3 regions of the Porphyrobacter sp. ULC335 genome follow, and region 2 is predicted to be linked to each of the others. Evidence: predicted binding sites of a transcription regulator. Region 2 holds the regulator's gene; each other region holds the start of a gene.

What was found. Region 2 encodes LexA, which represses DNA repair genes until DNA is damaged. Its sites were predicted from a motif close to GTTCCNCNCTTGTTCT; they were not measured.
Region 1: a site for LexA is predicted at 4,539-4,554, ahead of KVF90_RS04050 (ribonucleoside-diphosphate reductase subunit alpha). Genes of this name have one in related genera too.
Region 3: a site for LexA is predicted at 2,324-2,339, ahead of KVF90_RS08710 (deoxyguanosinetriphosphate triphosphohydrolase). Genes of this name have one in related genera too.

The regions. Positions count from the first base shown of each region.
Region 1 covers NZ_CP078091.1:821,588-831,925, forward strand. The annotation lists gene KVF90_RS04030 (VOC family protein) at 1-371, shown strand, start outside; gene KVF90_RS04035 (helix-turn-helix transcriptional regulator) at 599-1,408, opposite strand; gene KVF90_RS04040 (AMP-binding protein) at 1,542-3,161, shown strand; gene KVF90_RS04045 (hypothetical protein) at 3,311-3,928, shown strand; gene KVF90_RS04050 (ribonucleoside-diphosphate reductase subunit alpha) at 4,604-6,667, shown strand; gene KVF90_RS04055 (hypothetical protein) at 6,750-6,935, shown strand; gene KVF90_RS04060 (ribonucleotide-diphosphate reductase subunit beta) at 7,003-8,049, shown strand; gene KVF90_RS04065 (DGQHR domain-containing protein) at 8,320-9,438, shown strand; gene KVF90_RS04070 (thermonuclease family protein) at 9,701-10,338, opposite strand, start outside.
Region 2 covers NZ_CP078091.1:2,534,716-2,545,053, reverse strand. The annotation lists gene KVF90_RS12140 (citrate synthase) at 1-122, opposite strand, end outside; gene gltX (glutamate--tRNA ligase) at 194-1,630, opposite strand; gene KVF90_RS12130 (ComEC/Rec2 family competence protein) at 1,709-3,952, shown strand; gene lexA (transcriptional repressor LexA) at 4,176-4,865, opposite strand; gene KVF90_RS12120 (molybdopterin molybdotransferase MoeA) at 5,066-6,262, opposite strand; gene moaC (cyclic pyranopterin monophosphate synthase MoaC) at 6,259-6,732, opposite strand; gene trpC (indole-3-glycerol phosphate synthase TrpC) at 6,736-7,530, opposite strand; gene trpD (anthranilate phosphoribosyltransferase) at 7,618-8,610, opposite strand; gene KVF90_RS12100 (anthranilate synthase component II) at 8,607-9,233, opposite strand; gene KVF90_RS12095 (phosphodiester glycosidase family protein) at 9,230-10,066, opposite strand; gene trpE (anthranilate synthase component I) at 10,063-10,338, opposite strand, start outside.
Region 3 covers NZ_CP078091.1:1,831,639-1,841,976, forward strand. The annotation lists gene KVF90_RS08695 (SO2930 family diheme c-type cytochrome) at 1-307, shown strand, start outside; gene KVF90_RS08700 (alpha/beta hydrolase) at 304-1,287, shown strand; gene KVF90_RS08705 (aspartate/glutamate racemase family protein) at 1,379-2,083, shown strand; gene KVF90_RS08710 (deoxyguanosinetriphosphate triphosphohydrolase) at 2,382-3,545, shown strand; gene KVF90_RS08715 (NAD(P)H-binding protein) at 3,553-4,260, shown strand; gene KVF90_RS08720 (ABA4-like family protein) at 4,257-4,706, shown strand; gene KVF90_RS08725 (long-chain-fatty-acid--CoA ligase) at 4,778-6,340, shown strand; gene KVF90_RS08730 (hypothetical protein) at 6,340-6,714, shown strand; gene KVF90_RS08735 (class I SAM-dependent methyltransferase) at 6,711-7,310, shown strand; gene KVF90_RS08740 (Entericidin EcnA/B family protein) at 7,307-7,438, opposite strand; gene KVF90_RS08745 (Entericidin EcnA/B family protein) at 7,539-7,670, opposite strand; gene KVF90_RS08750 (DMT family transporter) at 7,746-8,657, opposite strand; gene KVF90_RS08755 (hypothetical protein) at 8,723-8,965, shown strand; gene KVF90_RS08760 (CpaF family protein) at 9,083-10,338, opposite strand, start outside.

The DNA of each region.
Region 1 (10,338 bases), 1.7 Mb from region 2:
AGCCGACCGATGCGGTGTTCGATCTGGCGCTGGCCTATTGGGGCGACTTGCAGATCGAGCTGATCCGCCCGCGCGACAATCACCCTTCGGTCTATACCGGCGAGTACGGGGCCACGGGTAATGGCCTCCACCACGTGTGCATTCTGGTTGACGATATCGCGGAGGCGCGGCGGGTCTGCGAGGAGTCCGGCGCCGAAGTGATGATCGAAGGGACGTTTGGCACCAGTCAGGCGATCTATGTCGATGCAGGGGGCGGGCCGGGGACGCTGGTGGAGATTCTCCAGCAGGCCAAGGACGGGCCGGACCTGTTCGGGATGATCAAGGCTGCCGGCGTGGGCTGGGATGGGACGGAGCCGCTTCGCCGTTTTTGATTTCCGCACGCCCCTCCGGGCGCGCGGTCCTCGCTAGACGCGCAGCAAAGCTGCGCCCGCTGCGGGCGGGCGGTCGCCCTTGCGACGCCTGCGGCGCCGAGCCCGCTCTCCCTTGCAATGATGCACTGATCCGGGCCGCAGGCCCGCAAGGCCGACCGGACGCCCGCAGGTGCTCGATCCCGCAGGGATCGAAACGCACCGAGGAGGAACGCGCGGAGGCGCGTTCTCTAATCAGACGCCCCCAGATACCCCAGCTGCCCGGCCTTGAAGATCGTCTGGGCGCGGTTCACGCTGTCCAGCTTCTCGCCCGCGCGGTGGATGTGGTAGCGGATCGTGGCGTGTGACCGGTTGAGGATCATGCTGATCTCCTTGTCGGTCTTGCCGATCGCGGCCCAGCGCAGGCACTCGACCTCGCGCTTGGAGAGCACGCAGTCGGACGGGATGCGCCGCTTGGTGCGGTTGGCCTGCACGTAGCCTGCCACGAAGCACCGCGTGACCATCGCGAACAGCGCGCCATATTCGGCGAACTCGGCCGAGAGGTCTTCCTTCTCGCGGTCCATCGAAATGAAGCTGCTCGCGGAAATCTGGCCGAACGGCAGGTGCACCGGCACCACGATTGCCGCCTTGCACAGCGCGCGCTTCTCGAAGTCGGCAAGGTCGATCTCGCCGAGGTAGGAGTTGCGCCAGCGGGTGTTGAAACCGTGGCGGTTGGCCCAGAAGGGCTCGCTTTCATAGCGGCAGGCACGCGGCAGCGGCGAATGCAGGGCGAGCCGATGATCCTCCCACCAGCGCGCGCCGTCATCCAGCCAGCGGAAGATATCGGCGTTGAGGATCGTGCCATCGGCATCGACCATCGGTTCCTTGGAGGAGATGTCGTCGCAGACCGCGATCTGCATCCCGCGTTCCTGCGCGATGCGGGCGAGCGCCACGGCGGCATCGTGGATGTCCTCGGGACAGGTGATGGTCACCTGTTCGAGCAGCAGATCGAGCGACTCGCGGCCTTGCGGCGTGCGCAGTTCGACAACATTGGTAGCCATTGACCGCCCTTGCTCCTCTGTTTGTTTTCTGATTCGGGAGATTACCGCAATTTTCCGGAATGTCCTCATTATTTACCTAGGGGAAAGCGCGGGCGGCGGGGGCTAGCGAAAGAGACAGGGAGAGTGGCTGAGTATGGCATTTGCGGGCGCGAATTTCGGGGTTGTGGTGAAGGCGCTGGCGGCGGCGGTCCCGCCGGACAGGCCCGCGCTGGTGCACGGCACGCGGGTGGTCAGCTGGGGCGAGCTTGACGCCATCACCGACCGGATCGCGGCGGGGCTGATCGCGCGGGGGCTGAAGCCCGGAGACATTGCCGGGCAGATGCTGCGCAACACGCCCGACTACATGCTCGCCTATTTCGGCTGCGTGAAAGCGGGCGTGGTGCCGGTCAACGTGAACTACCACTACAAGGCCCGCGAGCTGGCGGACATCTTCAGCCGCTTCGGGTTGAAGGCGCTGTTCACCGAGAGCGACTTTGCCGATGCCGCGCGCGAGGCGATGCCGGAAGGCGCGCTGACGGTGGATGTGGGGAGCGCCGAGTGGGATGCGCTCTGCGAAAGCGCGCTGCCCGCCGGGTTCGCCATCCATGATGACGCGCAAGCCCTGTTCCTCACCGCGACCGGCGGCACCACGGGCATGCCCAAGGCGGTGATGTGGCCGATGGATCAGGCCTGGGGCGCGTTCAATATCGGGCTGTGGCAGCGCCCGCCGGGCACGCCGCCGCTGATCGTTTCCAGCCTCGACGAGCAAGTGGCGCAGGCCGCCGCCATCGGCCCCGATCACCCCGCCAGCAATTCGCCGATGCTGCTGCTCAGCCCGCTGATGCACGGCGCGGGGCAGTTCACCGCAGTGATCCATCTCCTGAAAGGCGGCACGCTGGCGCTGCTGCCGGGGCCGAAATTCGACGCCGATCTGGCGCTGGATGAAGTGAAGCGCATTGGCGCGCGCGGTATCTTTATCGTCGGCGATGCCTTTGCCCTGCCACTCGCCGACAGGCTGGATGCGCGCGGGGATGGGGCGGAGGCATTGGCGAGCCTCAGGAGCATCACCTCGTCAGGCGCAGTGTTATCGCCAGTGCTCAAACAGCGGCTTATCGCCCATCACCCTTCGCTGATGATCATCGACGCACTCGGCTCCTCGGAAAGCTCGGGCACCGGGATCGTCATCACCACTGCGGCGGGATCGAGCGGCGGGGGCAAGTTCCAGCCCTTGCCCGGGCGCGAGACCAAGCTGTTCGACGAGCATTTCAACGAAATCCGCCCCGGCAGCGACGGCGTCGGCATTGTCGCGCGCACCGGGCCGCTACCGCTCGGCTATCTCGGCGAGGACGAAAAGAACGCGCAGACCTTCCCCGTGATCGGCGGCCAGCGCTGGCTGATGACCGGCGACCGCGCGCGCTGGTCGGCGGACGGCACGCTCGAATTCATCGGCCGCGACAATATGTGCATCAACACCGGCGGCGAGAAGGTCTTCCCCGAGGAGGTCGAGGCGGTGCTGCTGGATCATCCCGCTGTGAAGGACGTGCGCGTCGTCAGCCTTCCCGATGCGCGCTTTGGCCGCAAGGTGGTGGCCGTGGTGCAGCCGGAGGGCGCGTCAGAGGGGCTGGAGGCCGCGCTGGACACCCACGCCCGCGCGGGGCTGGCAGGCTACAAGATCCCGCGCCTCTACGTGCTGACCGGCCAGTCGCTCAGGCTCAACAACGGCAAGCCTGATTACAAGACCGCGCAGGCCATTGCGGAGGCGGAGGCGGGCTGAAGCGCCAAGCGCGAGCGCCCGTTCGACAATCGCCAAAATCACTTGGCCAAGAATCCGGAAATAATTCTTCTTGCGTGAATCCCGCTTTTCTTGAATCCTGTTTTCTCGATTGATTACGGTATGATGGATCGAAAAAGGGGAGCGCGAAAATGAATATCAAGCTGAATTTCATTAATCATTCAAATGACACGAACAACAGTGAAATCGTGATTTTTGCGAAGAATACCGCAACGGATATGCAAGAATTCGCGGTCGCATGGAAGGTCATTCGCTTCTGCGGTCAGGGAGAAAACCATCCCTTCGTCTATTCCACCGATTCACAAGTTGCGATGGGCGATAGCTGGGGCAACTTCTCGCCCAGATTGAAAGCCGAGCCCGGACAGCAGTTCACGGCACAGAATACAGCATCCGGGGACCATCTGGCCCTGACCGGAGCGAGCTCCGCGCCCGATGAGATCGAGGTGGTCAATGGTCTGATGAAGGGGAGCATCAGCGCCAATATCTACAAGTCGGGGAGTCTCTTTGCGCAAAAGACTTCGATTGCGCCGGGGATGAAGGCGGTGTTCCAATTCACGCCAACCATCTGGATCGGCGTCGCCTCGGAGGTTGACGAGGGAGCGAACATGAGTTCGGCGATCGTCTCGAGCGTGAACACAGAAATCAGCCTGCTCGGCATTGCCTCGGCAGATATTGTCATGACCGGCGGCGGCGCTGGTCCAGATGCGACGCCGTTCCAGTTCCACCTGGAAAATGTCTCGATGGCCTGACGCGCGGCGATCAAGCGCGAAGCGCGCGGGATGTTTCAGATTCGCGCGGCAATGATTCGGTTGGGCAGGATGTGACATCCGCCTGATCGTCGCCCTGTGCTTCGCATGGGGCGACGGTAGCGCTGGCGCCAGATCAGCAGCCGTTGCCCCGAACAACGGCCGGCAGATGCGCGCATGCCCCAAAGGCGCATTGCGCAGCGGCTATCCACGCAACATTCGAACCCCGGCCCGTGCAAAAGATTCACGGGTGGATTCGAATGATTCAATCACCATATTTTTCTTCACAGATTCAGTTTGGGGGTTGCGGGCCGCGCGACTCAAGCTTGCTCCACGCGTCGCGGGGTTTTGGCGGGCTCTCCGGCCCCTCGGAATGGTAACTAGGTGCTTAATCGCCCGTTGACGTGAGTCCCTAGGTGATTCATCATCTAGTGGTTCGGCGCAAATCGGACCCCCAACCCTTGGTAAATCTCCCGCCGCCCCGCAGAGGGCATGCGGAGGGAGATTCGCTCTGGCCCGGGGATCCAAGGCGCGCCGCGAATGGGACTGATCGACCTGCCAGCACGTCCAAACAGGGGGCAAGCTGTTGGCAAGTCTGTGGACCAAACTGTATAGAACAGAATCGGAACATGGCCTCTTGTGCCATGGGCCCGATTCGGGGGACAAATGGGGCTGACAATGGATTTCAAGGCGAGCGACAACGTGCCCAATGATGCGGTGAACACCGATGTGACCAATGAAGCGATTCCGGGCGAGCTGGATGCGGGCACCAATGCCGCCGCGCCTGCGGGGGATGAAATGCCCTCCAAGAACGAAAAGGCTGTGACAATGAACAAGACCGATGCCGGATCCGATGTGCTGATCGCCGCCAAGGCGGGCGAAGCGCTGGCCGGCGCCATGGCCGAAGTGGCCAAGGCTGCCGCAGTGGACAGCAAGAAGGTCAACGACCGCCGCTTCACCGTTGTCACCGATAACAGCCGCGATGCGCGCCTGACCGATTTCGGCAAGGACACGCTGACCGACCGTTACCTGCTGCCCGGCGAGACCTATCAGGATCTCTTCGCCCGTGTGGCCGATGCCTATGCCGACGATCAGGATCACGCCCAGCGCCTGTATGGCTACATCTCGAACCTGTGGTTCATGCCGGCCACGCCGGTGCTGTCGAACGGCGGCACCAATCGCGGCCTGCCGATCTCGTGCTACCTCAACTCGGTCGAGGACAGCCTCGAAGGGATCGTCGGCACGTGGAATGAAAACGTGTGGCTGGCGTCCAAGGGCGGCGGGATCGGCACCTATTGGGGCAATGTCCGCGGCATTGGCGAGCCGGTGGGCCTGAACGGCAAGACCAGCGGGATCATTCCCTTCGTGCGCGTGATGGATTCGCTGACGCTGGCGATTTCGCAGGGCTCGCTGCGGCGTGGTTCGGCGGCCTGCTATCTCGATATCAGCCACCCGGAAATCGAGGAGTTCCTCGAAATCCGGAAGCCCTCGGGCGATTTCAACCGCAAGGCGCTGAACCTGCACCACGGCGTGCTGATCACCGACGAATTCATGCATGCAGTGCGTGAAGGCGCCGAGTTCCAGCTGCGCAGCCCGCGCGATGGATCGGTGCGGCAGACGGTCGACGCGCGCTCGCTGTTCCAGAAGCTGGTCGAGACCCGCCTCGCGACCGGTGAGCCCTATATCGTCTTCAACGACACCGTGAACCGCATGATGCCCAAGCATCACCGCGATCTGGGCCTCAAGGTTTCGACCTCGAACCTGTGCTCGGAGATCACCCTGCCGACCGGCATTGACCACCTCGGCAATGACCGCACGGCGGTGTGCTGCCTGTCCTCGCTCAACCTCGAAACCTGGGAAGAGTGGAAGGGCGACAAGCAGTTCATCGAGGACGTGATGCGCTTCCTCGACAACGTCCTGCAGGACTATATCGACCGCGCGCCGGACGAGATGGCCCGCGCCAAGTACTCGGCCTCGCGCGAGCGTTCGGTCGGCCTCGGGGTGATGGGCTTCCACTCGTACCTCCAGCAGAAGAACGTCGCCTTCGAAAGCGCGATGGCCAAGGCGCTGAACCTCCAGATGTTCAAGCACATCCACGCCAAGGCGTGCGAGGCTTCGATGCTGCTGGCGCAGGAACGCGGGCCCTGCCCCGACGCGGCCGACATGGGCGCGATGGAGCGGTTCAGCTGCAAGATGGCGATCGCGCCGACCGCGTCGATCAGCATCATCTGCGGCGGCACCTCGGCCTGTATCGAGCCGATCCCGGCCAACATCTACACCCACAAGACCCTGTCGGGCAGCTTCATCGTCAAGAACCCGTACCTGGAAAAGGTGCTCGACAAGAAGTCGAAGAACTCGACCAATGTCTGGAACTCGATCCTCGAGCGGGGCGGTTCGGTGCAGCACCTCGACTTCCTCACCGTGGAAGAGAAGGCGACCTTCAAGACCAGCTTCGAGATCGACCAGCGCTGGCTGCTCGAATTCGCGGCCGACCGCACGCCCTACATCGATCAGGCCCAGTCGCTGAACCTGTTCATCCCGGCCGATGTCGACAAGTGGGACCTGATGATGCTCCACTATCAGGCGTGGGAGCGCGGCATCAAGTCGCTGTATTACCTGCGGTCCAAGTCCGTGCAGCGCGCCGGCTTCGTCGGCGGGGTGGAGGCGGACAACACCTCCGAACTCGCCAAGATCGAGCTCAGCGCCGAGACCGATTACGAGGAATGCCTGAGCTGCCAGTAAGCGGCGCCAGCGGGCGCGCGGGCGGGGCCGGACCCCGCCCCCGCAGCACCCGCGGCAGCTGCCACCAAGGGGGACAAATAGAATGAACCTGCCGTTTGCCATGGGGCTGTTCGGGCTGATCGTCAGCGCCGTTTTCGCCTTCAACTCGGTGCGCGAACTCAAGCGCAATGTCGAAGGCCACGCCCGCAACGCCGCGATGATCCACATCGCGATGGTATCGATGCTTGTGCCCTTCTGCCTCTACGTCGTCATCGCCTACGCGCCCTGATTTCGCTGAATCCAAGCGCCCCGCGCTTCCGTATCTGCTATACCTTTTGCCTTAGGAGTATCCGCCCATGTCGCTTCTCGAAGCCCGCAACACCTACAAGCCCTTCCAGTACCCCTGGGCCTATGACTTCTGGAAGCGCCAGCAGCAGATCCACTGGATGCCCGAAGAAGTGCCGCTGGGCGAGGATTGCCGCGACTGGGCGCAGAAGATCACCGAGAACGAGCGCAACCTGCTCACCCAGATCTTCCGCTTCTTCACCCAGGCCGATGTCGAGGTGCAGAACTGCTATCACGAAAACTACGGCCGGGTGTTCAAGCCGACCGAAGTGAAGATGATGCTTGCCGCCTTCTCCAACATGGAGACGGTGCACATCGCGGCGTATTCGCACCTGCTCGACACCATCGGCATGCCCGAAAGCGAATACTCCGCCTTCCTCGAATACGAGGAAATGAAGGACAAGCACGATTTCCTCCAGACCTTCGGCGTGGACAGCGATGAAGATATCGCCCGCACCCTCGCCGTGTTCGGCGGCTTCACCGAAGGGCTGCAGCTGTTCGCCAGCTTCGCCATGCTGATGAACTTCCCGCGCTTCAACAAGATGAAGGGCATGGGCCAGATCGTCAGCTGGTCGGTGCGTGACGAAAGCCTGCACTGCGAAGGCATCATCAAGCTGTTCCACACCTTCTGCGAGGAACGCCAATGCCTCACCAAGGCTGTGAAGGAAGACCTGATCGACATCTGCCAGAAGACCGTGCGTCTGGAAGACAACTTCATCGACCTCGCCTTCGAAATGGGCCCGATCAACGGCATGAGCGCCAAGGAGATCAAGCGTTACATCCGCTACATCGCCGACTGGCGCCTGAAGCAGCTCGGCCTGCAGGAAATCTACATGATCGAGGAGCACCCGCTCCCCTGGCTCGCCCCGCTGCTCAACGGCGTCGAACACGCCAACTTCTTCGAAACCCGCGCGACCGAATATTCGAAGGGCGCAACGCGCGGCGACTGGAACACCGTGTGGTCGTCGTTCGACAAGCGCCAGAAGGCCAAGGCCGTGAACGAGGATGACGGCGTTGTGGCCGAGGCCGGGCTGTTTGGGGCTGAGGCTGCGGAGTAGGAGAATCCGGATCTGAAATGCAGATCTATTGAAAATACGATAGACCGTGCATTTCTAGCGCCAGCCACCCTCAGCTGGGCAGACATAAAGCTAAAATTCAGCTAAATAGAGGGGAGATGGACCTGCGCCATCTCCCCATCTTCTTTGGGTCCAAACCGAAGTTGAAGTTGTCGCTGCTAATCCGAGGAGCTTCGCTGGTGTCCAAAACCGGCGATGGGTGCAGCAGTGACACTGGGGTCTTAATTCAGTGCGCCGCGGAAGGAAACCCCATTGGCCGAGATTCCAGTCATCATGGGCCAAGTTTTGTCTTCAGGAGTGAAGACTATCGTTGGCTCCGTGCGTTACAAGCATCTTCATGAACGCCTCTTCACGCCTTGGCGTGATGCGCGAACCAAGCAAGGCTATCAGCGAAAACCAGCTCAAGGCCGCATCTTAAAGCTGATGATGGAAATTCGACGTGGGCGGGTAGACATCCCGACGGCAGTTCTTTTGAATGCGCGCCACGATTCATGGCGTGCCGCGTTGGAAGAGCGCACAGATGGCGATTGCAGCACATTCGACCTTAACGCTTATAGTGGCACGCTTTCTGTTGTTGACGGGCAGCATCGGTTGGCTGCTTTCCGCGGGCTTATGGCCGAGGATCCCCAAAGATACGGGGATTTCAAGATTCAATTCGTCATGATGCTTGGCGCTGACGAAGGTCAAGAGCTTGAGCAATTCTACATCGTGAATTCTACTGCTAAATCAGTGAAAACTGATTTGGCTTACGACCTTCTTAAGCAACGCGCTGAGCATGACGGGAAAGTCATGACGGGTTTAATTGAATCAGGTCAAGATTGGAAAGTCGAGGCTCAAGCAATTACCGAGATGATGGCAGACAGTTCCGATATCTGGCGAAATCGGATCCGGCTAGCAAACGAAGATCGTGGTATAACTACGATACCAAGCGCCTCATTTGTCACTTCATTGAGAAAATTCCTGAATTACCCCCTTCTGAAAAATGTAGGGAGAGATAGGAAATTTCAAATCCTCGAAAGCTACTGGAGAGGAATTCGGTCGGCGATGCCCGAACCATTTAAAGAAAGTCAAAAATACACCTTAATGAAGGGTATTGGTGTGTGGGCAATGCATGAGATCCTTCCGGAAATTGCTGAGCTAGTGCGATCGAACGGCGGCTCGCTCCTTGAAGATGACAACTATGCAGAACTCTTGCAGCCGATGTTTGATCACCTTGATGGTGAAAACAAGGACGCAGAATTCGTCAAGGGAGCCGATTTCTGGCTCACTGCACCTAAAGGCGGTGCCGCAGGAAGCTACTCGTCATCAGCAGGGAAGCGTGTCCTAATTTCTAAGTTGCTGAACGGCCTGCCTGATCTAGAACTCGAATGAGGGTTGCGCTCAACATTTCCGCCCCCAAAATCCCGTCTCCCCGGGCTTGCCTGCCCCGGCGCAGGCCGGGGACCCGGGGCCCCGCTCTCTTCCGCGCCGATGAAAGAACAGCGGGATCCCGGGTCAGGCCCGGGACGGGGGACAGGTCGCTCCCCAATCTCGTCACCCCGGCGTAGGCCGGGGCCCAGTTTTCTTTCCCTGACGTTCGCTCTCAGCCGCTCTGAGTCCCGGCCTGCGCCGGGATGACGGGCAGGTTAGGCCCCTAACACCACGCCCGTCGCACGCCGCCCCATTGCTCGGCCAGCCCCTCGCGCACCAGCACTTCGCCAAGGCTTGCGCCGCCGCGGGTGACCAGTTTCAGGGTGCGGCCGTATTTGTCCCGGCTGCGCCCCTCGGGATTGGGTTTGAGGGAGAACGGCCCCGCGTTCAGCAGCGTCACCAGCCGCTGCGTGGCGCGGCGGCCCATCATCGCTTCGTTGGCGCAGCCGGGGTTGCTGACCTCGGGCGTGTCGAGATCGGCGATGCGGATTTTCTCGCCCCGATACCAGATGGTGTCGCCATCGACGACGCAGGTGACCCGCACCGGCCCCGAACACAGGCTGAAACGCGCGCTCTCGCGGTCGCCGCCGCTGGCTGCGGCCACTCCGCCCGGCCGCGCTCCGGCAACGATCCGCGGCTGCGCAGCATCAAGACTGGCGGCGCTGTTCAAGGCCAGATCAGCAGCGCTAGGCCGCGCGCCTGATGCCGCGGCTTCCTCCGGCCCGCCCGAAACCGGCATCAGCAGCACCGCGGTGAAGGCCGAAAGCGGCAGGATCACCATCAGCGCGGCAAACCACCGCCCCGAAGCCTTCGCCGGTTGCCGGGCAAAGCGCTGCGCAAACCACGCCCGCTTGCGGCGCG
Region 2 (10,338 bases):
AAGGCGCCTGTCTGCGCATAAAGCTTGCGGATGTCGATGACATCGGGGCCGGTGCTGCCTTCGAGCACGGAATAATCGAAGGTCTTGCCTCCGACTTCGAGTTTCACCGTCTTGTCTGCCAAGATCTGTCTCCTGTCCAAAAATCCCAATTCCGGCCCCCCGGCCGGTTTGCCCAAAATCGGTTCACACCGTTTCAGGCGGCCTGCGCATCGAGCCGGGCGAGTGCCTCGTCTCGTCCGAGCAGGACCAGAACGTCGAAAATACCGGGTGATGTGGTCGTCCCGGTCAGCGCCGCGCGCATCGGCTGCGCCAGCTTGCCGAGACCCAATCCCTGCTCCTCTGCAAGCGCCTTCGTAGTGGCTTCGAGCGCTTCGCTTGTCCAGTCGTTTTCAGCCCTGAGGCGCTGTTCAATCTTGCGTAGAATCGAACGTGCATCGCCTTCGAGGAGCTGCGCCGCCTTCTCGGTCATGGTCAGCGGTCGTTTGGCGAAGAGGAAGGCTGCGCCCTCAGCCACTTCGCCCAGGTTCTTCGCGCGAACCTTGAGCACGGGCATGGCCTGCGTAAGCAGCTCGACATCGGCCGTTTCGCCGATCCGTGCGGCGATCAGCGCGGCAAGGCGCGCATCATCGGCCTCGCGCAGATAATGTCCGTTCAGGTTTTCGAGCTTCTTCATGTCGAAGCGCGAGGGGCTTTTGCCGACTCCCGCAAGATCGAACAGTTCGACCGCTTCGGCGCGGGTGATTTCCTCGCGGTCGCCGTGGCCCCAGCCCAGACGCAGCAGGTAATTGAACAGCGCTTCGGGCAGGATGCCGAATTCGTCGCGGTAGGCCTCTACGCCCAGCGCGCCGTGGCGCTTGGACAGCTTCGCCCCGTCCGATCCGTGGATCAGCGGGATGTGGGCATAGACCGGATCCGGCCAGTTGCCTTCGATAGCGTTCATCGCGCGGATGATCGGCAGCTGGCGGAAGGCGTTGTTGAGGTGGTCGTCGCCGCGGATCACGTGGGTCACGCCCATGTCGTGATCGTCCACCACCACCGCGAGCATATAGGTCGGCGTGCCGTCCGCCCGCAGGATGATGTAATCGTCCAGTTCCTCGTTCTTCACCGTCACCGCGCCCTGGACCTGGTCATGGATGGTGGTTTCGCCCGTTTCCGGCGTCTTGAGGCGGATGGTGAAGGGCGCGCCCTCGGGCGCTTCGGCGGGATCGCGGTCGCGCCAGCGCCCGTCGTAACGCAGCGGCTTTTTGTTGGCGCGCTGCTCCTCGCGCATGGCTTCGAGTTCTTCGGTGGTGGCAAAGCACTTGTAGGCCTGTCCCGCCTTCAGCAGCTGCAACGCCACTTCGGCATGGCGCTCTGCGCGGTCGGACTGGAACAGCGGGGGCGCGTCATAATCGAGCCCCATCCAGTCGAGGCCTTCGATAATCGCGTCAATCGCCTCCTGCGTGGAGCGCTTGCGGTCGGTATCCTCGATGCGCAGCAGGGTGCGCCCCCCGTGGTGGCGGGCGTAGAGCCAGTTGAACAGCGCGGTGCGCGCGCCGCCGATATGCAGAAAGCCGGTCGGCGAGGGGGCGAAGCGGGTCACCACTTCTGCGGTCGGCGCTGCGGCTGTGCTGCTGCTTTCGCTTGCCATGAGCTTTGACTTCCTGTTCACTTTGAGCGGCTTGGTTCGCGGCTTGCGTTGGGGACGAGCCGGTCCGGGGGCAAGCCGATGCGCGATGTACCGATCATTCCGATGGGGGAGGATCCGGGCGGCCACGAAGCCGCCGGAGACCCGCCGCCGCGCCCTTGGCAAACCCCGCGAGTCTTGTCCAGCACCGCAGGCGGTGGCGGGCGCTGGCTCGACGCTGCGGAGCGCTTTCTGGGAGAGGCCGGTTTCGACCGCGCACCGTGGCTGGCGGTTGTGTTCGCCCTCGGGATCACGGCGTGGTTCGCGCTCCCCGAACTGTGGCAATGGTGCGCAGCCATCGTTGGCGGGGTAGGTGCGGCGCTGGGGGCGCTGGCGGTTTGGCCGCCCGGCAGCGCGGCGGACGAGCGGCGCGCCAATCTGCGGCTTGCCGTCGTCGCCTGCGGATTGGTGTTCGCGCTGGGGGTGGGCGTGGTCTGGGCGCGCTCTGCGATCGTTGGAGCCGAGCCAATCGCACGTCCGGCGGTGACGCTGCTCGAAGGGCGGGTGCTCGAACGCGAGGACCAGCCCGCCGACGAGCGGATAAGGCTGACGCTGGCGGTACGTGACGCAGAGACTGGCACGGCGCGCAAGGTCAGGGTCAATGTTCCCACGGCAGCGCTGGGCGAGGGCGGAGTGCCTGCAGGCCTTGCAGAGGGTACCATCGTGCGGCTGCGGGCACGCTTGATGCCGCCAGCCAGCCCGATGTTGCCCGGTAGTTACGACTTCGCGCGCGCGGCGTGGTTTCAGGGGCTTGCCGCGACCGGCACGATGGTCGGCACGCTGACGGTGGCCAGCCCCGCGCCGGAAAGCCGCGGTCTCGCCAGTTTGCAACGCTCGCTGGCCGAGCATGTCCGGTCACAGGTCGAGGGCTCTCCGGGAGCAATCGCTGCGGCTTTTGCCAGCGGGGATCGCGGAGGGATTGCCGAGAGCGACGAGGCGGCGATGCGGGATTCGGGGCTGACACACCTTCTCTCGATCAGCGGCTTGCACGTCAGCGCGGTGATCGCTGCGGCCTATTTCGCCGTGCTGCGCTTGCTGGCGCTGTGGCCTGCTCTGGCGTTGCGGGTGCGTTTGCCGGTGGTCGCTGCGGGGGCGGGGGCGCTGGCGGGAGTGGGCTATACGCTGCTGACTGGCGCCGAGGTTCCGACGATCCGCAGCTGTGTTGCCGCCCTACTGGTGCTCGGCGCGCTGGCCTTGGGGCGCGATGCGCTCTCGCTCAGGATGGTGGCGGTGGCGGCGGGCTTCGTGCTGTTGCTCTGGCCCGAAAGCGCGGTCGGCCCGAGCTTCCAGATGAGTTTCGCCGCCGTGCTGGCGATCATCGCTCTCGCCAACAGCGCGCCGGTGCAAGCCTTCCTCGCCCCGCGCGAGGAGCCGTGGTGGGCTCGCACCGGGCGGCGGGTGGTCATGCTGTTTGCGACAGGTGTGGTGATCGAACTGGCGCTGATGCCGATCGTGCTGTTCCACTTCCACCGTGCGGGGATGTATGGCGCCTTCGCCAATGTGGTGGCGATCCCGTTGGTGACGTTTGTTGCGATGCCGATGATCGCGCTGGCGCTGGTGGCCGATCTTGTGGGAGCGGGGGCGCCGTTCTGGTGGCTGGTAGAACAGTCGCTGGCGCTGCTGTTATGGATCGCGCATGTCACGGCCAGGCAGGCGGGGGCGGTGCGAATGATGCCGCAAATCAGCACCTTGGCAGTCGCTCTGTTCGCGTGCGGTGGCTTGTGGCTGGCGCTGTGGAAGGGGCGGGTGCGGCTTGCCGGATTTCTCCCGGTGGCGGTGGCGGGCCTGCTGGCGGCGGCGACACCGGTGCCTGATCTGCTGGTGGCGGGCGACGGGCAACAGGTCGGCATCACGATGACGGGGCCTGACGGAAATCCGCGGCTTTTGTCCCTGCGTGACGGGCGTTCGTCCTACACCCGCGACAATTTGATGGAGCTTGCGGGCGTTGCGGCAGAGCCGGTGCCGCTCGCCGAATGGAAGGGGGCGCGGTGTTCTTCGGCCTTTTGCACCCTCACCCTCCAGCGGGGCGGGCGGGACTGGGTGCTGCTGCTGGGCCGTGGGCGTGACCAGGTCGAGGAGCGCTCCCTGGCCGCCGCCTGTGCCGACGCCGACATCGTTGTTTCGGAGCGGTTTCTTCCCCGTTCCTGCCGCCCGCGCTGGCTCAAGGCCGACCGACGCTTCCTCGAACGGTCCGGAGGCTTGTCGATCAATCTTGCCAGCGAGCGGATTACCACCGTTGCCGAGGGTCAGGGCTCGCATGGCTGGTGGTGCGGTGTGAAGGAGTGACACACCCATCGGGCCAAACCGGCGCTTAGGGGGGTCTAAGCCGGGCTAGAAGGGGTCTGAAGGGGGTCTAACCGGGGTCTGGAACCCCTGAAATCGGGGCTGGATCGGCACCAGCATTAAGCCAACAGTCTGAAATAGAACAGCAATCAGGCCGGAGAGCGATGTTTCACGCCAAAGCGAGCATTACCGCCCCCGCGCGCTACGCCCTCCGGCCCCGATTGCCTCAGTGATAGCGGCGCAGCAGGCCAGCCAGCTTGCCCTGCACCTCGACCTCGTCGGGGCGATAGAACTGCGGATCATAGGCCGCGTTGGCCGGATCGAGCCGGATCTGGCCGCCTTCCTTGCGCAGATACTTCAGCGTCGCTTCCTCGCCGCGCACCAGCGCGACCACGATCTCGCCATCGCGCGCGGTGTTGGTCCGCCGCACCAGCGCGAAATCGCCATCGAAGATACCCGCTTCGACCATCGAGTCGCCCGACACTTCGAGCGCATAATGCTCGCCCGGGCCGAGCAACGCGGCCGGAACCGGCAGGGTCGACTGGCCTTCCAGCGCCTCGATCGGCGCACCCGCCGCGATCCGCCCGTGCAAGGGCAGTTCGATCACATCATTCGCGGCAACGGATTCGGCCACACGCGGAGCAGGCGGAACCATCGGCACCACATTGCCGCCCGCAGCATTGCTGCGCGCAGGGGTCGTGTCGCCGGGCTGGCGGATCACTTCAAGCGCGCGCGCGCGGTTGGGCAGGCGGCGCAGGAACCCGCGTTCTTCCAGCGCGGAAATCAGCCGGTGCACGCCCGACTTGCTCTTGAGGTCGAGCGCTTCCTTCATTTCCTCGAAACTCGGCGAGATGCCGGTTTCTTCCAGCCTTTGCTGGATGAAACGGATCAACTCGTGCTGCTTGGCCGTCAGCATGGATAAATCTCCCTTGGTCGCATTCACGCCCGGCCCATCGGCCCGGCGCCAGTCCCAGATGTGCTCCAAGAGGCACCCGCCCGGATGAGGGCAAGGTGCTTTGCATGCACGCCCGTTCCGCCATTAAGGTGAACGAACAAGGAACAATTAGGCAACCCGCGAAAGGGTGTCAAGCGCGCCGCGCGCCAAACCCTCGCAATTCAGCCATTTTGGAGGCGGAACACCCGCACCGGCTCGCCCGCCGCGACTGGCGGGGCGTGGGCGGGCCGGTCGATCAGGCAATCGGCGGCGGCAAGGGCGGAGAGCGCCGAGGAATCCTGCGATCCGGCCAGTCGCACGCTTTCTCCATCGCTCATTGCGCGCAGGAATTCGCGGCGTGGGCCGATGGCGGGCAGGTCTTCGCCCGCCAGCATCGTGACCGCGCGCGGGAGCGGGTCAGGATCGCCCATGCTGGCGCGCACCAGCGGCAGGGCAAACAGGAAGGCGGTGACGAAGCTCGACACCGGATTGCCGGGTAGGCCAAGGATCACCTGCCTGCCCAACGCATCCTCCCGCGTCGCGACCATCAGCGGCTTGCCCGGCTTGATCGCTACCCGCCAGAAGTCGATTTTCGCACCCCAGTCCTTGAGCGCCTGCTGGATGAGATCATGATCGCCCACCGATGCCCCGCCGGAGGTGATGAGGATGTGGCTGTCCTCGGCGCGCTTGAGGGCGGCGGCGAGCGCGGCGCGATCATCGGCCACCGGGCCTAAGGGGTCGACGAAGCCGACATAGGGGGAGAGCATCGCGGCCAGCATCACACCGTTGCTCGCCGGGGTCTGGTGCGGGCCGCAGGGCTTGCCGGGCGCGACCAATTCATCGCCGCTGTCGAGTACGGCGACCCCGGGGGGCAAGCGCCACGACAGCACCCCGTGTCCGGCCGAGGCCGCGAGCGCTAGCACTGCAGGCGAGTAGGCGGTGCCTTTTGTCAGCACCGTGTCGCCATCGCGGAAATCGAAGCCGGCCTTGCGAATGTGCTTGCCCGGCGGCGGAAGTTCGGTCGCAGTCACGAGGTTGTCTTCGACGCGGGCATCTTCCTGAAGCAGCACGCTGACCGCACCCTCTGGAACGATCGCGCCCGTCGAAATTCGCACGCATTGGCCTGCGGCGAGTTCGGCGGGGTAGGGCGCGCCCGCACGGCTTTCGCCCACACGCTGCCAAGGACCGGCGCCTGACGTTATCGCATAACCGTCCATTGCGGACAGATCGGCGGCGGGTTGGGTGCGAAGGGCGGTAACGTCCTTGGCCAAGAAACGCCGTTCGGCAAACGTCGAGAGGCCAAGCACACAGGAAGGGGGCTGCGGAGCGAGCGCCAACAGGCGGGCTTGAGCTTCCTCCAGGCCGAGCGGCGCGTTCAAGCGGGCGCTTTCCAGTCGCCGGACTTGCCGCCGCTTTTGGCGATCAGGCGGACTTCGCCGATCACCATGCCCTTGTCGATGGCTTTAGCCATGTCATAGATTGTAAGGAGTGCGACCGAAACCGCTGTCATCGCTTCCATTTCCACGCCCGTCTTGCCGGTGAGCGAGGCGGTGGCGGTGGCGCGGATGGCGTCTGCTTCGTAAGCGAAGTCGATATTCACCGCGTCGAGTGCGAGTGGATGGCATAGCGGGATCAACTCGCCCGTGCGCTTGGCCGCCATGATCCCGGCGATCCGCGCGGTGCCGAGCACGTCGCCCTTGGGCGCATTGCCAGCGCGGATGGCTTCCAGCGCCTCTGCCGACATGGCGATCCGCCCCGATGCCACCGCGCGGCGGGCGGTGGCGGGCTTGCCGCCGACGTCGACCATATGCGCGGTGCCGTCGCTATCAAGGTGGGTGAGTTTGGTCATGCTCTACGCTTCTGAGCCCAGCAGGGCTCGCGTGGCACTCGCAATATCGTCAGCGCGCATCAGGCTTTCGCCGACGAGGAAGGTGCGCACGCCGGCCGCTTCGAGCAGCTGGATATCGGCATGGGTGTTGATCCCGCTCTCGCCAACCAGCAGCGTGCCTTCGGGCGCAAGCGGGGCGAGGCGTTCCGTGGTGGCGAGACTGGTGGTGAAGGTCTTCAGATCGCGGTTGTTGACCCCGATGAGACGCGATTTGAGGACGCGCGCGGCACGCTCCATCTCGGCCTCGTCATGGACTTCGACGAGAACGTCCATGTCATGCTCGCGCGCGGCGGCTTCGATCTCGGCCATCGCGCTGTCCTCCAGCGCGGCGACGATGATCAGGATCGCGTCGGCCCCGAGGGCGCGCGCTTCGAGGCACTGCCACGGATCGACCATGAAGTCCTTGCGCAGCACCGGCAGCGCGCAGGCGGTCCGCGCCTCGACGAGGTAATCCTCATGGCCCTGGAAATAGGGCGCATCGGTCAGCACCGAGAGGCAGGCAGCGCCGCCCGCTTCGTAGGCGGCGGCATGTTCTGCGGGGCGGAAGTCGGCGCGGATCAGGCCTTTGGAGGGGCTCGCCTTCTTGATCTCGGCGATCAGCGCATAGCCGCTGGCGGCGCGGGCGCGCAGGGCCGCTTCGAACCCGCGCGGGGCCGATTGCAGGCGGGCGGCTTCCGCCAGCTGCGCGACGCTGACCGCGAGCTTGCGGGCGGCGACTTCATCGCGCTTGGTGGCGCAGATTTCTTCGAGCTTGTTCATTGTCTCATGCCTTTGCCGTTCGCCTCGAGCGAAGTCGAGAGGCCATTGCAGGGTATCTCGACTGCACTCGACACGGACGGGGAGGGGTTACTTCGCCAAAGCGATCCACTTTTCGAGCAACGCCAGCGCAGCCCCGCTGTCCAGTGCCTCGGCCGCCATCGCTGCGCGTTCGCGCCAGTCGCTACCGCGCCCCGCGACCGTCAGCGCGCCGGCCGCGTTGAACAACACGGCATCGCGGTAGGGGCCGGGTGTGCCCATCAGCAGCGCTTTCAGGGCGGCGGCGTTATGCTTGGCATCATCGCCCCGGATCGCTTCGATCGGCGCATGGGGCAGGCCTGCTGCGCTCGCGTCTAGGCGCTCCATCGTGAAGGCGTTGCCGGTGACGACCGCCACCTCGTTCCCGCCTGCGAGGCTCAACTCGTCGAGCCCTTCATCGCCCGAGACAATCAGCGACTTGCCCGTGCCGAGCCGGGCCATCGCACCGGCATAGATCGGTACATAGGCGGGCCGGGCGATGCCGATCAGTTGGCTGGTGACCTTGGCCGGGTTCGACAGCGGGCCCATCAGGTTGAAGATCGTGCGCTGGCCGATCCGCACCCGGATGGGCTGGATGCGCGCCATCGCGGGGTGGTGGTTCTTGGCGAAGAGGAAGCAAATGCCGATCTCCGCCAGCGTCTTTTCCGCCGTGCGGCCCGCTGCGTCCATGTCGAGGCCCAATGCCTCCAGCGTGTCTGCCGCGCCCGCTTTGGATGATGCTGCGCGGTTGCCGTGCTTGGCGACCGGTACGCCGGAGGCTGCAACCACGAGGCTGACCGCGGTCGAGACGTTGAGGGTGTGGTGCCCGTCGCCCCCCGTGCCGCAGACGTCGATCGCGCCTTCCGGGGCGTCAATCGGGATCAGCCGTGCCCTGAGCGCCCGTGCGGCCCCGGCGATTTCGTCCGAGGTCTCGCCGCGTGCTGATAGCGCCACGAGGAAGTCCGCAATTTCATCTTCCGATGGCGCGCCGTCGAGCAGCACGCCGAAGGCCGCCTCGGCCTCCGCTTCGGTGAGCGGCGCTGCGACATCTGGCAGCGTGCTCATGCGGTCAGCCTTGCGGGCAGCACCGGCTCCAGCCCGCACAGCCGCACGAAGTTGGCGAGCAGCGCATGGCCATGCTCGGTGGCGATGCTCTCGGGGTGGAACTGCACCGAATGGATCGGCAGCGATGCATGGCGGAATCCCATGACTGAGGGGTGATCGAAGCCCGGCGTTTCGGCATGGGCATTGGCGACCAGTTCGGCCGGCACATCCACCACCTCAAGGCTGTGATAGCGCGTCGCGATGAAGGGCGAGGGCAGGCCTGCGAACACGCCCGTCCCGTCATGCGTCACCGGCGAGGTCTTGCCATGCATCAGCCCGCCGCGCTGCACCGTGCCGCCGAAATGCTGTCCGATCGCCTGATGGCCAAGGCATACGCCCATCAGCGGCTTGCCCGCGTCAGCACAGGCCGCGACCAGATCGAGGCTGATGCCCGCCTCGTTCGGTGTGCAGGGGCCCGGCGAGATCAGGAACCCCGACGCATTGGTGCGCAGCGCGTCGGCGGCGGTCAGGGCGTCGTTGCGCTCGACCCGCACCTCGGCCCCCAGCTCCATCAGGTAATGGACGAGGTTGAAGGTGAAGCTGTCGTAATTGTCGATGACGAGTATTTGTGGTGAGGGGATCATTCTGCGGCTGCCTTCTCGCGTTTCGTCACCACGATGATCGGGCCGACGCGGCCCTTGTCGAGCCGTTCGGTCGCCGGATCCCACAGCGAGGACACTGCGCCGTCGAGATAGAGTGCGTTGCTGACCTTCAGCTGGTCTCGGAAAAAGCGTGCCAGCTGGCCGAAGCTCACCGGCGCGCCGGAGATCACGAAGTGCGCTTTGCCGCTCGCGTCCACGCCCACGGCGTTGCGGATCGCTTTGGAGGGGCCATCGTCCTGAATTTCGGGGTGCAGCTTGCCATCGATCAGCAGCAGCGGCCCGGATTGCGTGCCGAACTCCGGCCGGTCACCGACCGTTTCGAAGAAAGTGTTGCTCCCCAGCACCCGCCAGCTTCCGCCGGTGCCGAAGAATACGCCGTTGGGCTTCATGTAGAAATTGCCCGTCCCGTCGCCGCGGTTCAGCTCGCCGAGCCGCTCGCCGTTCTGGACGTAGTAGCCGATCGCCTTCAGATCATCGCCATACATCCCGCCGTTGATGGCAAAGGCGATGGTGGCGGGATCGACGCTTCCTGCAAAAGCACCCAGCGAACCGAAAGGCTGCTTGTCCGCGCCGAGATTCGCCATGTCGATGCGGTGCTGCGCAGGATCGGCGACGCAATGGGTGAGCGCCACGTCCTCGAACGTCACCGTTTCGCAGGCCGAAGGCCCGGCAGCGGCGCTGGGCGTCGGCGCGGGGGTTTCTTCAATCTCCGACCCGTCGAGCGCGATCTTGACCACGGATTCGCCCGCAGGCTCCTGCGAACAGGCGCACATGGCGAGCGTCAGGCTGGCGGCAAGGGCAAGGCTGCGCTTCACTGGCCGTACCCCGGTTCGCCCGCGACGCGCACCGCTTCACGCGCGGCGGCGATCAGCGCGCCTGATTTGGCACGGCATTCGGCGAGTTCGTAATCGGGTTCGCTGTCGGCGACGATGCCTGCGCCCGCCTGCACGTGCATCACTCCGTCCTTCACCACGGCGGTGCGCAGCACGATGCAGCTATCAAGGCTGCCGTCGGGCGCGAAATAGCCGACGCCCCCGGCATAGGCCCCGCGCGTCTCGGGTTCGAGCTCGGCAATGATCTCGCAGGC
Region 3 (10,338 bases), 700 kb from region 2:
CGCCTATCTCGATGTGAACTGCGCCCATTGCCACCAGCCCGGGGGCGGCGCGTCCAATTCCGGCCTTGATCTGCGTTGGGAGCAGCATGATCCGCAAGCCTACGGCATCGGCAAGCGCCCGGTCGCGGCGGGGCGCGGTGCGGGCGAATATGATTTCTCGATCGTCGCCGGACACCCGGACGAATCGATCCTGCTCTACCGGATGAACAGCGCCGAACCCGGTATCGCCATGCCCGAACTCGGTAAGTCGAGTATCGACAAGGACGGCGTGGCGGTGGTGCGGCGCTGGATTGCGGAGATGAAATGATGAAATGGGTCTGGCGCGGATTGCTTGCGCTTCTGGCGGTGCTGGTGATCGCTTTCCTCGTCTTCCGCACGCCGGACACGGACGCTGGAGAAATGCGCGCCAAGTATGGCGGGCCGCCATCGCAGTTTGTGACGATCGGTGACGGGGTGACCGTGCACCTTCGTGACGAGGGGCCGAAGGATGCGCCTGCAATAATCCTGCTCCACGGATCGAATGCCGATCTGCACACGTGGGAGCAGTGGGTGCAGACTCTCAAGACGAAGTACCGCGTGATCCGTTTCGACCAGGTCGGTCATGGTCTCACCGGTCCTGATCCCAAGGACGATTACAGCCGCGACAATTATGTCGCCGATATTCTCGAGGTGGCCGACACGCTTGACCTGAAGCAGTTCGTCCTCGGCGGCAATTCGATGGGCGGCAAGCACGCGCTCGCCTTTGCCGCGGCGCACCCCGAACGCCTAACCGGCCTTGTGCTGGTCGACGGCAGCGGCGGGCCGATGCTGAAGCTGGACAACAAGAAAGACGATGACAGCGGCAATATCGGCTTCACCATCGCCCGGATGCCGGGGGTCAACTTGCTGGTCGAACAGATCACCCCGCGCAGCCTGATTGCGCAGAGCCTTGAGCAATCGGTTTCGGTGAAATCTGTGGCGAGTGAGGCCGCTGTCGACCGCTACTGGGAACTGCTCCGCTATCCCGGCAACCGCCGCGCGACGCTGAAGCGCTTTGGCTATCCCTATGACCCGCTGTCCGAAGCACAGATCGCCGCTGTGGCAACGCCGACGTTGATCCTGTGGGGCGAGGAAGACCGGATCATTCCGGTCGAAGCCGGACAATGGCTCGCCAATGTGCTGCCCAACAACCGGCTGGTGACCTACCCCAAAATCGGCCATCTGCCCCACGAAGAGGCGGCAGCGCAGACCCTTGCCGATCTGGAACCGTGGCTCGTGCAGCACGCCTCGCCGCCAAAATCCGAGTAAGTCGCCGCCGCGCAGCTTGATCTCTGGACGCGCGGCGCGGTTGCGCCTTAGAGTTGTTCGCACTTGCACACTGAATCGAAGGGGCACCCGTTTGCGTAAACTCGGGATCATCGGCGGCATGAGCTGGGTGTCGACCGCGACCTATTATGATCGCATCAACCGCATCGTCCAGAAACGCGCCGCACCGATGGCGAGCGCCCCGCTGCTGATCGAAAGCCTCGATTTCTGCCAGCTTTATGCCTTGGTGGAAGAGCGTGACTGGCAGCGTGCGGCCAGCGTTCTGATTGATAGCGCCCGGCGGCTTGAAGGGGCAGGGGCCGAAGGCCTGATCATCGGCGCCAATTCGATGCACCGTCTTCATGACGATGTCGCCGCATCGGTGAACATTCCGATCCTGCATATCGCGGAATATGTCGGGCTCGCCATGAAGCGCGCCGGCAAGACCAGTGCCGCACTGCTCGGCACCCGCAATGTCATGACCGAAAGTTTCTACCGCAAGCGTCTGGTCGCCCATGGCATCGATCTGCTGCCGCCCAACCTTGCCTATGTCGAGATGCTCGACCGGATCATCTATGACGAGCTGATGGTTGGCAAAGTCACGCGTGAGGCGGAGCGGACGCTGAAGACAATTATCACCAACACCGCTCAGGAAGGGGCCGAGGCAGTGGTGCTGGCCTGCACCGAGCTTGATCTGGTGGTGGACGTTGATGCCAACGTTCTTCCGATCTTCGACAGCACACGCATTCATTGCGAGGCCGCTGCGGACTGGATTCTTGAGCAGGAAGTCGTGAATTAGCCCTCCTCTCGTCCGCTCGGGCGGGCGTCTTGCCGCATTGCAGCATTGCACGGGGTGCAACAGACGATCTTTGCACCTATCTCGCCCGCGGATTTTGTCACGGAAACGATAAAGGCATAATCCGGGTCTTCGGGTCGCACCGACAGGCCCTTGGGGCCGCCTTCCTCCCCCCCAATCACCGGAGGGCGGCCCCATAATTTCCTCAGCCGATCCTGATGCTATCCTGCCGAATTATGTGGTGTTCCCGACCCGTTCCGGTTGAGAAGCGCGGCCTGCTCGCCTAATCGCCGGAACCGTGATGAACCGCGCCATCTATGCTGCTGATCCTGAGGCCCACGGGCCGCGTGAGTTCGGCGGTGCCTCCGGGGGCGAACGCCGCGGCCCGCGTAGCGCCTTCCAGCGTGACCGTGACCGGATCGTCCATTCGATGAGTTTCCGGAGGCTGAAATCAAAAACGCAGGTGTTCATTGCACCTGACGGCGATCATTATCGCACCAGGCTCACCCACAGTCTCGAAGTTGCGCAGATCGGCCGGGTGATCGCCCGCGCACTCGCGCTCGATGAGGATCTGACCGAGGCGCTTTGCCTCGCGCATGATCTGGGCCATCCCCCATTCGGCCACGCGGGGGAGGCTGCACTTTCAGACGCGATGGATCGGCATGGCGGCTTTGATCACAATGCGCAGGCGCTGCGTACGGTGATGCGGATCGAGTGCCCCTATCCGGAATATGACGGCCTCAACCTCACATGGGATCTGCTCGAAGGCCTCGCCAAGCACAATGGCCCGGTCACCGCGCCGAATTGGGCGCTGGCCGAACTTGATCATGCTTTCCCGTTGATGCTTGGCACATGGCCATCGCTCGAGGCGCAGGTGGCGGCGGTGGCCGATGACATCGCCTACGACAACCACGACATCGACGATGGCTTGCGTGCGGGGTTTCTCCAGCTTGACGATCTTCTCACGCTCGATTTCCTCGCAGACCAGTGGCGGACGGTCGAAAAACGCTTTCCCCATGCCCCGCGTGAGCGTCTGCTGCGCGAAATGATACGCGACCAGATCGGGATGATGGTGAACGACGTGATCGACCACACTTCGGCGCAGGTTAAAGGCCTGCGTTCGGTCAGTGATGTGCGTGAAGCAGGGCGGCAACTCGCGGGCTTCTCGCCAGCGATGGCCGCGCAGGAGCGGCGGCTGAAGGCCTTCATGTACGAACGCCTCTATTACCACGCCGAACAGGTCTCGGCAGCCGAGCGTGCGCGTGATGTGGTCGCTCGGCTGTTCGCTGCCTACGCGCAGGACGCCCGCCTGATGCCCGCCGACTGGCAGGCGCGCCTGCCCGATCGCGAACCGCACCGCGCGCGGGTGATCGCTGATTTCATCGCTGGGATGAGCGACCGGTTTGCCATGCAGTCAGTAAGCCAGATCTACGGCGAGCGGCCGTCGGGGCTGATCAATGTATGAGCCGCGGGTGAGCGGACCTGTGCGTATCGCGCTGGTCGGGGCGACCGGGCTCGTGGGACGTCGGGTGATCGAGATTGCCAGCGCGGGCGATGATGTCCGCATCCTCGGCATTGCCCGGCGCGAGGCACCGCTGCCGCCCGCTGCGCGGATGGAAATGTTCGTGTCTGAACCGGACAAGTGGGGCGATGTGCTCGATGCGGTGCGCCCGCGGGCGCTGATTTGCGCATTGGGCACAACCTGGAAGAAGGCAGGGCGCGACGAAGCGGCGTTCCGGGCGGTAGACCATGATCTGGTGCTCGCCACCGCAGAGGCCGCCAAGCGGGCCGGTGTTCCCAATATGGTGATGGTCAGTGCTGCGGGTGCCGACGCCCGGTCCAAAAGCTTCTACATGCGTGTGAAGGGCGAGACCGAGGACGCGCTGTCACGGATCGGCTTCAAGCGCCTGGACATCCTGCACCCCGGCTTGCTGCGCGGTGAGCGTCAGGGCGATTTGCGCTTTGCAGAGCGCGCCGCGCTGATCGCCGCACCGCTGATCGATCCGCTGCTGACGGGTTCGTGGGAACGCTATCGCTCGATCGACGCAGGGCTGGTGGCCGAGGCCGCGCTCGGCCTTGCGCTACGCCGGGCAGGCGGGCGCTTCACCCACGACAACGAGGCGATGCGGCGCGCTGCACGCGAATGGCGCCGCGTTGGCGAGACCGGAGATGCGGCATGAGCTGGGCATTCATTTTCAGTGCGGTGAATATGCTGGCACTGGTCGGGTGGGTCGCGCTGATCCTCCTGCCGCGTTGGCCGGCGCTGCTTTCGGCGGTGTTATACTTGGGCGTGGGCCTGTTGTGCCTGGTCTACGCCGCCGGGCTGATCGGGGTGGTGAGCGGACTCATCCCCAATCCGGGCGGCGGCGGAGCCGACTTTTCGACCATCGCGGGTGTGCGGGCGATCTTTGCCAGCGACGCAGGGGTGACAATCGGCTGGACGCATTACCTCGCCTTCGACCTGTTCGTCGGCCTGTGGATCTCACGCGATGGGGATGCGAAGAACATCTCGCGGTTTATTCAGGCGCCCGTGCTTTTCGCCACGCTTATGGCCGGACCCTTGGGACTTGGCATATGGCTTCTGCTCCGTGAGCCCGCAGCGCGCAGGCAAGGGCGGTTTCGCTAAAACGCGGCTGGACCGGCGCAGGGCAATGCGCTTAACCTCTCTCCACACGGCTTTTGGGAGAGAGCAGCGCCATGGCGAGAAACGCCTATCATGACTTTTCGACCTTCGATGAAATCCTGCACTTCTGGGCGAGGGAGCGGCCCGAAGGTCCGGCTTTCGATCAGGACGGGCGGATTACGACCTATGCCGGGGCTGATGTTCTTACCCGCCAATTGATCGCGCTGATGCAATCCCGCGGGATTGCCGCAGGTGACCGGATCGCATGGCTTGGAAAGAACCGCGATACCTATTTCCTGCTCTATATTGCTGCGGCGCGGATGGGGGCGGTGATGGTGCCGATCGGCTGGCGTCTCGCCCCGCGCGAGATCGCCTATATCCTCACCGACACCGAAGCGAAGCTGCTGTTTGCCGACGCCGACTTCATCGACACGGCGCACGCCGTTGCGGGCGAAGTTCCCGCCAATCCCGAAGTGATCGAGGCCGAAGCGGCGCGGACGGCTGCGGCAGGCTTCGAGCCAGCGGACTACACGCCGCCCGGCCCGCATGACCCGGTGCTGCAACTCTACACCTCGGGCACGACCGGCAATCCCAAGGGGGCGATGCTTTCGAACACCAACCTGTTGGGCCTGCGCAATCCAGGGAACGAAGCAGGGCTGGATTTCCAGTTCTACGAAGCGAATGACTGCATGCTTGTCGCCATGCCGTGCGCGCATATTGGCGGTACGGGGCTGGTGAACATTGCCGTTGCCAACGGCGTGCGTTCGCTGGTGCAGGCCGAGTTTTCGCCGGTCGGTGTGCTCGAAGCGATCGAAGCAGGCGCGACGCATATGTTCATCGTGCCGGCCGCGCTCCAGATGGTAGTGCAGCACCCGCGTGCGGCCACCACCGATTTCAGCAACCTCAAATACCTGATGTATGGCGCCGCGCCAATGCCCTTGGAATTGCTGAAGGAAGCGGTGCGGACCATGCCGACCACCAAGTTCCTGCAAGCTTACGGGATGACGGAGACGAGTGGGACGATCTCGATCCTGCCGCCCGAGGATCACAGCCTTGAAGGCAACCAGCGCATGCGCTCGGCGGGCAAGGCCTGCCCTGCGGTCGAGATCGAAGTCCGGGGAAGCGACAACGTCGAAGTGCCGCGCGGTGAGATCGGTGAGGTGTGCATTCGCTCGCCTTCGAACACCGCAGGTTACTGGAAGCTGCCCGAAGCCACTGCGAAAACCATTGATCCCGATGGCTGGCTCCACACCGGCGATGCGGGCGTGATGGACGCGGACGGCTACGTCTACATCCAGGACCGCATCAAGGACATGATCATCTCCGGGGGCGAGAACGTATATCCCGCTGAGGTCGAAAGCGCGATCTACGGCCACCCTGCCATCGCCGAGGTTGCGGTGATCGGTGTGCCGAGCGCCAAGTGGGGCGAGGAGGTGAAGGCCTGCGTCGTCGCTAAGCCGGGCTGCGAGGTGGATGAAGCCGACGTCATCGCCTGGGCGCGCGAGCGGATCGCGGCGTTCAAGGCACCCAAGAGCGTCGATGTCATCCCGCTGATGCCACGCAATGCCTCTGGCAAGATCCTGCGCCGCGAACTGCGCGCGCCCTATTGGGAGGGGCAGGAGCGGCAGGTGTCGTGATGCTTGAAGCGCTTATGCTGATTATTGCGACCGAGGGAGATGTCATGCCGTTCGATCCCGTCGAGGATGGTGTTCGCAAGATCGCCGAGATCAGCCGGCACTACGCCGGACAGGATTGCCCGGTCGTGCGTTTCGAGGCCCGCAGTTCCTATGGCTTTTCAAAGTATGAGTTTTTCTGCGTGAAGGACGGCGAGAAGGGGCAGAGCTTTTTTGCAACACGAGAGGACAGGAGCGAGATTTCAAAACTGCTCGAAAGGATCTGGATCGCCACGCGTGACAGGGACCGGGGCGGCGGGGTCGTCGTCTCAGTCGATGCAGAGCTTGCCGGTCAGGGAAGTTTTTCGGTGACTTTCCCCCTCGAGAGTGAAGTTTGAAACAGCACGCCCCCGCCACCGAACGCAACCGGGGCCCCATCGCCGAAGTGCTGTCGCGCGAACTGCCAGCCAGCGGCACAGTACTCGAAATTGCAGCGGGGACGGGGGAGCACGCTGTGTTTTTCGCCGGGCGCTTTTCCGGGCTAGGGTGGCAACCCACCGATCCCTCGCCGGAAGCTTTGGCGTCGATTGCAGCCTACCGCGACGAATATGCTGGCGGGAATCTGGCCGAACCGCTCCTGCTTGACGCGGCGGAGCCAGATCGTTGGCCGGTTGTCGCAGCGGCCGCAATTCTGTGCATCAACATGGTCCACATCAGCCCTTGGCAGGCGACCGAAGGGCTTTTCCATGGTGCCGCCCGGCTATTGGCCGGCACCGGCGGGCCGTTGATCCTTTATGGACCCTATATCGAGCAAGGGGTGGAAACCGCGCCGTCGAACCTCGATTTCGACGCCAGCCTGAAGGCCCGCAATCCGGCGTGGGGCTTGCGCGCTGCCGATGCGCTTGACGCTCTTGCAGATCAGCACGGGTTGAGGCGGACAGCGCGATATGCGTTGCCCGCCAACAACATCATGCTGATTTATAGGATTATTTAGTCGATTGCGCGCTTGCCGGCCTGACCGACCGACTTGATATCGTCACCAATGCCGTCAACCGTGTTGCAGGCAGTGGCGGTCAGCGCGAGAGCGGTGAGGGCAGCGGCGGTCAGAACTTTGCGAATCATCAGGCAGGTCCTTTTGGTCAATCTCGATGGATCAACGCATGGCCCTGCCTGATAAATCCTGACAATGCGGTGAATCGCCGCGCCTGTCGGACGAGCGGGGTCAGATCTCTTTCTTCACCTCGCGCGAGGCCGACTTCAGATCGTCGCCCGCGCCATCGACAGTGTTGCACGCAGTAGTGGTGAGCGCGAGAGCGGAGAAGGCGATGGCGGCAATCAGATTTCGAGTGGACATGATAGGTGGCTCCTTCGGGGTGATCCCCGCGTGAGCAACCTGACCTAACCAACGGAAGGTCCATCATCCGTTGGACTATTCGCCAGAGTGCACTCGGGATCGGGCGAGCTGCCGCTCCCGCCACGCGATCAGCAGTCCGGCCCCGATGATCAGTGGTGCTCCCAGCCACAGGCTCGCGGGCGCGGCGCGGTCGAAAATGTAGAAGCCGTAGAAGCTTGCCCACAGCAGCGCGGTATAATCCATCAGCAGGATAACTGCGGCCGATCCGAACCTTAGCGAGGTTGTCAGCAGCATCTGTGCCGCCGCGCCAACAAGCCCCATTCCGAGGATCAGTGCCCAGGTGACCGGATCATGCGCCGCCGCGACAAAGGGTAGGGCGATCGCGGCCACGGGCATGCTCAGTGCGGCGAACCAGAAGACGATGCTCCACGGATTTTCGGTGGTGTTGAGGTCCTGGATCTGGAAGCTGATGAACGCGACCATCAAGGGTGCGACAAGGCCCACGGCTATGCCCGCCAGCGTCACACCCTCGTGAAGGCCGGAGAAAGGCTGCATCACCACGATCACCCCGGCAAAGCCAATGGCCACTGCGCTCCACCGGTAGGGGCCGATCCGCTCCCGGAACAAGGCAATGGCGATCAGCACCGCAAAGATGGGCGCGGTGAAGCCGAGCGTGGTGGCCTCTGCAAGCGGAAGCAGTAGCACTGCGCCGTAGGTGAAGATCATCCCGAATAGCCCGCTTGCCGCGCGCCGCGCATGGGCTGGAAGGCGCTTCGTCCGGAGCAGAGCAAGCCGACCGGTGAGTGCAAGGCCGCCCCCGAGCAGCACCATGGTGAGCAGCTGACGCCAGAAGATAAGTTCCATCAGGTGCGCGCCGCGAGTCCCGGCGAGTTTGACCAGCATCCCCATCGTCGCCAGCGCCAAGGCAGCGAGCAGCCGCACGAATAGCGCGAGCAAGGGCCGGGGGCGAGCGATCGAGCCATCCATCGCGCGAAGGCTTGGCCGAGGCGCCGGGATTGCGCAAGCTGCGCCTCATCCTACATGGGGCCGCGATGGATGTGATTGCACAAATCGAACTGCTCAGTGACGCCGCGCAGTTGGCGCTGGTCGGAGGATTGTTCTGGCTCTTCGCCGGCTTTGCGGCAGTCATGGAGCGTCGCCGCAACAAAACGCGCGATCTGGCGCGGCTTGAACAGGTCGGGTGGGTGCCGTGGACCGGGTTGTTTATGCTCGCGGCAATGCTTGGCGGCGGGTGCCTCGCCATGAGCCTGCCCGTTGTGCTCGGGGGATTGTAAGCCGCATCGGCCCAATTCCAGGCGCCAATACGACGCCGCAGGCGACGCAAGGCCGAGCGGCCGCCGGCCGGTTAGGCCGCAGCTATCGGACCGGAGGGGCCGATAGCGCCCGCCTCGTCAGAGGCAGGCCTCAAGATAAGCCTGATCAAATCCGAACTGCCGCGCCTTTTCCAGCGTATAGGGACGCAGGCCCGACGAGCGGAATTCGCCGAGAATCTTCCCGTCCTCGCTCTCGTCCAGGTATTCGAACTTGAACAATTCCTGCGTCACGATCACGTCGCCTTCCATCCCGATCACCTCGGTGATGTTGGTGGTGCGGCGCGAACCGTCGCGCAGACGCTTTACCTGCACGATCAGATCGACGGATTCGGCGATCTGGCGGCTGATGGCTTCCTTGGGGATCTTGATGTCGCCCATCAGGATCATGTTTTCCATACGGCCAAGGCATTCACGCGGGCTGTTGGCGTGCAGCGTACACATCGAACCATCGTGACCGGTGTTCATCGCCGCGAGGAGATCGAAACACTCCGCGCCGCGAATTTCCCCGAGGATGATGCGGTCAGGACGCATACGCAGGGCGTTCTTCACGAGGTCGCCGATGGTGATCGCGCCCTGGCCTTCGAGGTTCGGCGGGCGGGTTTCCAGCGGCAGCCAGTGCGGCTGCTGCAGGCGAAGTTCGGCCGCGTCTTCGATGGTCAGCACGCGCTCGCCCGGGTCGATCATTTTCGACAGAGCGTTGAGCATGGTGGTTTTACCCGAACCGGTACCGCCCGAGATGACGACGTTCATCCGGCACGCGCCCGCGATTTTCAGCGCGGTGCACATCTTGTCGGACATCGAACCGAAGTCGCGCAGCATGTCGAGCGTGATCGGCTTCTCGGAAAACTTACGAATCGAGATCGCAGTACCGCGCAGCGAGAGCGGCGGCACAATCACGTTCACACGCGAGCCGTCCTTCAAGCGGGCGTCGGCGAGCGGCGTGGTCTGGTCGACGCGGCGGCCGACCTGGTTCACGATGCGCTGGGCGATCTGGAACAGGTGCTGTTCGTCGCGGAAGCGGATCGGGGCGAGCACTAGCTTGCCCTTCTTTTCGATGTAGGTCTGGTCCGGCCCGTTGACCATGATATCGGAGATATCGGGATCGTTCAGCAGTTCTTCGAGCGGGCCGAAGCCGAGCAGCTCGTCGATCAGCACCTTTTCCAGCGCAAACTGCTCGCGCCGGTTCAGGGTGACCTTCAGCTCGGCCAGCACTTCCATGATGATCGGGCGGAATTCTTCGGAGAGTTCCTCCTTGGAAAGTGTAGCCGCCGCTTCAGGGTCAACGCGCTCGAGCAGGCGGGGAAGCACCTGCTCCTTGATCTTGTGGACGCTAG